2 regions of the Mesorhizobium sp. B2-9-1 genome follow, and region 1 is predicted to be linked to the other one. Evidence: predicted binding sites of a transcription regulator. Region 1 holds the regulator's gene; the other holds the start of a gene.
The links. The regulator LexA, encoded in region 1, represses DNA repair genes until DNA is damaged. The targets are predictions, from matches to a motif close to TGTTCNNNNTGTGTTCNG.
Positions count from the first base shown of each region.

Region 2: a site for LexA is predicted at 1,283-1,300, ahead of FJW05_RS17955 (helicase-related protein). Genes of this name have one in related genera too.

Region 1 covers NZ_VFTP01000001.1:754,777-756,980, forward strand. Annotated here, with positions in the region: gene FJW05_RS03725 (ComEC/Rec2 family competence protein) at 1-807, shown strand, start outside; gene lexA (transcriptional repressor LexA) at 843-1,577, opposite strand; gene kynU (kynureninase) at 2,011-2,204, shown strand, end outside.
Region 2 covers NZ_VFTP01000009.1:179,763-181,966, forward strand. Annotated here, with positions in the region: gene FJW05_RS17955 (helicase-related protein) at 1-1,118, opposite strand, end outside; gene FJW05_RS17960 (beta-ketoacyl-ACP reductase) at 1,823-2,204, opposite strand, start outside.

The DNA.
Region 1 (2,204 bases):
GGCTTCGACGGTCCGCTCCTCTATGTGATGGGCAAGGGGCTGACGGCGATGATCGCCATCTCGGCATGGATTTCCGAGCGCTCGCCTGTCGATGCCGTCGGGCTGATCTCGATCCAGTCGGTGCTGCTGGCGACGGTCGCGCTGGTCATCGCGACCATGGCCACCACCTGGCTGAGGCTTGCCGCCGTACCCTTCGCGCTCGCCGCGCTGCTGGCCATTCCGCACGTCCGCACACCGGATGTGCTCATTTCCGAGGACGCGCATCTGGTGGCGATGCCGATCGGCGGCGGCGAGCTTGCCGTCAATCGCGAACGCTCCAACGAGTTCACTACCGACAACTGGAAACGGGCGCTGAAAGCCGAGGATATCGTGCCGCCGGAAAGGTTCGCCAAAGATACGCTGGACATTGCCGATCCCGTCGACCTGCCACCCGGCTCGCCCTTCTATTGCACCGGCGATCTCTGCATCGGCCGGCATCCTTCCGGCGCGATCGTCGCGCTCGCCGAGACCCGCGACGCCGCCCGGCCGGCCTGCGGTTTCGCCGACCTCATCGTCATCAACGACGCCACGGCCTATAACCCATGCCGCGATCCGCGTGTGCTCGTCGTCACCAAGCGGCAGCTGGCGCGCGACGGCAGCGCCGCCGTCTTCTTCGATCCGCAATCGGCAACCGCGCGGCCAACCGTCCGCTACGCGGTCGTAGAACCATACCGACCCTGGCACGAGCAGCGGAAATACACGCGCGAGGCGAGGGGACTGGCGCCCTATAAGCAGCCGGAAAAACCAGCCGCCGCACCGGCCCAATAGATTGTCGTCCGGGCGAAGACGGCGAGCAGTTCTGCTCAATAGCGGCGAATAAGTCCCACGAGCTTGCCCTGAACCTTGACCCGGTCCGGTCCAAAGATCCGGGTCTCATAGGCCGGGTTGGCGGCTTCGAGCGCGATCGAGGCACCCTTGCGGCGGAAACGCTTCAAGGTTGCCTCCTCATCGTCGACGAGCGCCACCACGATCTCGCCCGGGCTTGCCGTGTTGGCATTGCGGATGATGACGGTATCGCCGTCGAAGATCCCGGCCTCGATCATCGAGTCGCCCTTGACCTCCAACGCATAATGCTCGCCGCCCATGATCATGTCCGGCGGCACCGAGATCGAATGCGTCTGGTGCTGGATGGCGTCAATCGGCACGCCGGCGGCGATGCGGCCCATCACCGGAATGGATACGGCCGCCGCGGCCTCGTCGTCATTGCTTGGCGTCGGGGTGCGCGATGGCGTCGCCGGCTTGACCTGGCGATTGAGATTGCCTTGGCCGCCCTGGATGACGCTCGGCGAAAACTTCTTCGCGGCATTAAGGCCTGGCGCGATCGAGTCGGGCAGGCGCAGCACTTCCAGCGCGCGCGCCCGGTTTGGCAGCCGGCGAATGAAGCCGCGTTCTTCCAGCGCCGTGATCAGCCGGTGGATGCCGGACTTGGAGGCAAGGTCGAGCGCCTCCTTCATCTCATCGAATGATGGAGGAATCCCGCTCTCCTTCAGGCGTTCATGGATGAACATCAGGAGTTCATGTTGTTTGCGCGTCAGCATCGGCGGCCCCCACGGGTTCTGAAACCAGAATCAGAAAAACAAACCCAGAACAAACACTATCTGTTCCAGTTGTGTTCCGCAACCGTTTAAAGTTTAGTGAATTTGTTAAGGCGGCCGAAACGATGTCGCATCCGGTGATGCCTTGGCCGTCCCGGCTGGGGTAGGGGCGTTGATTCCGCTCGGATTTGGAGCCTCCTTAAGCTGAATCAAGAGCCGACACCATCACGAAGCCGTGGATGGGATCACGTCGGTTTCTGCGCAAGCGTGCCGCACCGTGAACGAAACGGACCCAAAATGCCAACCTTAGCAATGGTTCCGATCCAGGGTCTTCGCCGTCTATGGACCAGCTAACATAGGACCAAAGGTTCTTGCCCTGTCGCCGACGGTGGTGAGACAACCCCCTTGGCCAGATCGAAATGGAGGCGGCAGCACAATGAGGGGAATTCCTGATTTCGCCGAAGTCGAGGCGATGGATGCCGCGGATCCGCTGCGCGCCATGCGCGATCGCTTCGTCTTGCCGGAAGGCGTCATATACCTCGACGGCAATTCGCTGGGCGCTGCTTCGATCGACGCCTTCAACGAGATCGAGACTGCCGCGAGGCAGGAATGGGCGCGGGATCTCATCCG
Region 2 (2,204 bases), on a different contig from region 1:
CAAAGCAGCGCCACGCGCTCCTTGCCGGTGGCCAAAGCGCGGATGTCGCCGTCGCGCGACAGCTGTTCCAGCGCCTGCGCGTCGACGGCCGGCAACGCGCGGGTCAGGCCTTCGACCGGCGCATTGGCCTCGATCGAGCGCTTCAGCGCATCGAGGCTGGAAAAGTCGAAATCGGCGGTGCGCCACTGCAGCACCTTCACCGGATCGAAATCGTGCCCCTCGATCTTGGCGACCAGTTCCTCGTCGAACGGGTCGACCTGGCCGGTGACGCCGAACGTTCCGTCGCGCAGGTGCCGGCCGGCGCGGCCGGCGATCTGGCCAAGCTCGGCGGCGGTCAGGTTGCGGTATTGATAGCCGTCGAACTTGCGGTTCTGAGCGAAGGCGACGTGATCGAGGTCGAGGTTCAGGCCCATGCCGATGGCGTCGGTGGCGACGAGATAGTCGACATCGCCGGACTGGAAGATCTCCACCTGAGCGTTTCGGGTGCGCGGGGAAAGAGCGCCGAGCACGACGGCGGCGCCACCCTGCTGACGGCGGATCAGCTCGGCGATCGCATAGACCTCGTCGGCCGAGAAGGCGACGATCGCCGTGCGCCGCGGCAACCGGGTGAGCTTCTTGGAGCCGGCATAGGCAAGGTGCGACAGCCGCGGCCGCGTCACCACCGACACGCCCTTCAACAGCCGCTGCAGGATGCCATGCATGGTGGCCGCGCCCAGGAGCAGCGTCTCCTGGCGGCCGCGCAGATGCAGGATGCGATCGGTGAAGATATGGCCGCGCTCGAGATCGCCGGCGAGCTGCACCTCGTCGATGGCGACGAAGGCGGCGTCGGTCTCGCGCGGCATCGCCTCGACGGTGCAAACCGAATATCTTGCGCCGGCGGGCACGATCTTCTCCTCGCCGGTGATCAGCGCCACCTTGTGGGCGCCGACCTTCTCGCAGACGCGCGCATAGACCTCGCGGGCAAGCAGCCTCAGCGGCAGGCCGATGACACCGGTCTCATGCGCGACCATGCGCTCGATGGCGAGATGGGTCTTGCCGGTGTTGGTCGGGCCCAGCACGGCCGTCACGTCGCGGCCCGAAAGGATCAGCGGCTGGGAGTGTTTCGGCTGGATGTTCATCGGCTCGGAAATAAGGTTTCTGCCGCTCGTAGTCTGAAGCACGGCGCTGCCGCCGCGTGTGACAGGCGACACATAGGGACTTCGGGCGTGAAGCGAAAGTGGAATGTTCCTTCGCGAACTGGCTATGCCGGAGGGGGCAGCCAAAATCGGCTGTTGTTAACAGCTGGAACGAGTCTGGAACGAATCAGCGACGAATCGGTGACTCGTTCTGATTCAGGTTTTGTTCACGGCTATATGTGGATTTTTTGACGATGAGTCTCACCACATGCTGAATCGCTGAACTGGCCCGATTCCTGCTTGGCCTCGACCGGACCCGGGTCGTCGTTAACCTTTGCCGGGCAATGGTCACGCTCGACCTGAGCGCAGACTTCAAGGTTATGAAATTGTTGACTTTTCTTAATCGCTTTTAACGAGTTCAGTGGCGTTTGCGCCGTCTCGCATTAACTTTCCGGCCAAAGCCAGAACGAATCGGCGACGAATCAGCGATCCGGCGGTTTTCCCGGTTTGTTCACCCCCAGATATGGTGTTATCCACAGCTTGCCCACCGAGAATTCACAGCTTGTCGCAGGGGTTATGCACAGAACGTGGCTGCGGCCGTTAACTTTTGCGTGCCGAATTGAGGCAAGGTGTCGCGCCGGCCTGCCGGCGGGACAAAAAAGCGGCTCCGGTGCCGGAGCCGCCTGGCGACAAATGGTGTCAGGCGATCAGGCGAAATACTGGCCGCCATTGGCGGTGATGGTCGAGCCGGTGATGAAGCCGGCCTCGTCGGAAGCCAGGAAGGCGACGCAGCGCGCGATCTCTTCCGGCTCGCCGAGGCGACCGACCGGGATCTGAGCGATAATCGACTCCCGTACTTTTTCCGGCACGGCCATGACCATGTCGGTGGCGATGTAGCCGGGGCAGACGACATTGACGGTGATGCCCGCGCGAGCCCCCTCTTGAGCCAGCGCCTTGGTGAAGCCGATATCGCCGGCTTTCGAGGCCGAATAGTTGACCTGGCCCATCTGGCCCTTCTGGCCGTTGATCGAGGAAATGGTGATGACGCGGCCGAACTTGCGGTCGCGCATGCCGCTCCACAAAGGATGC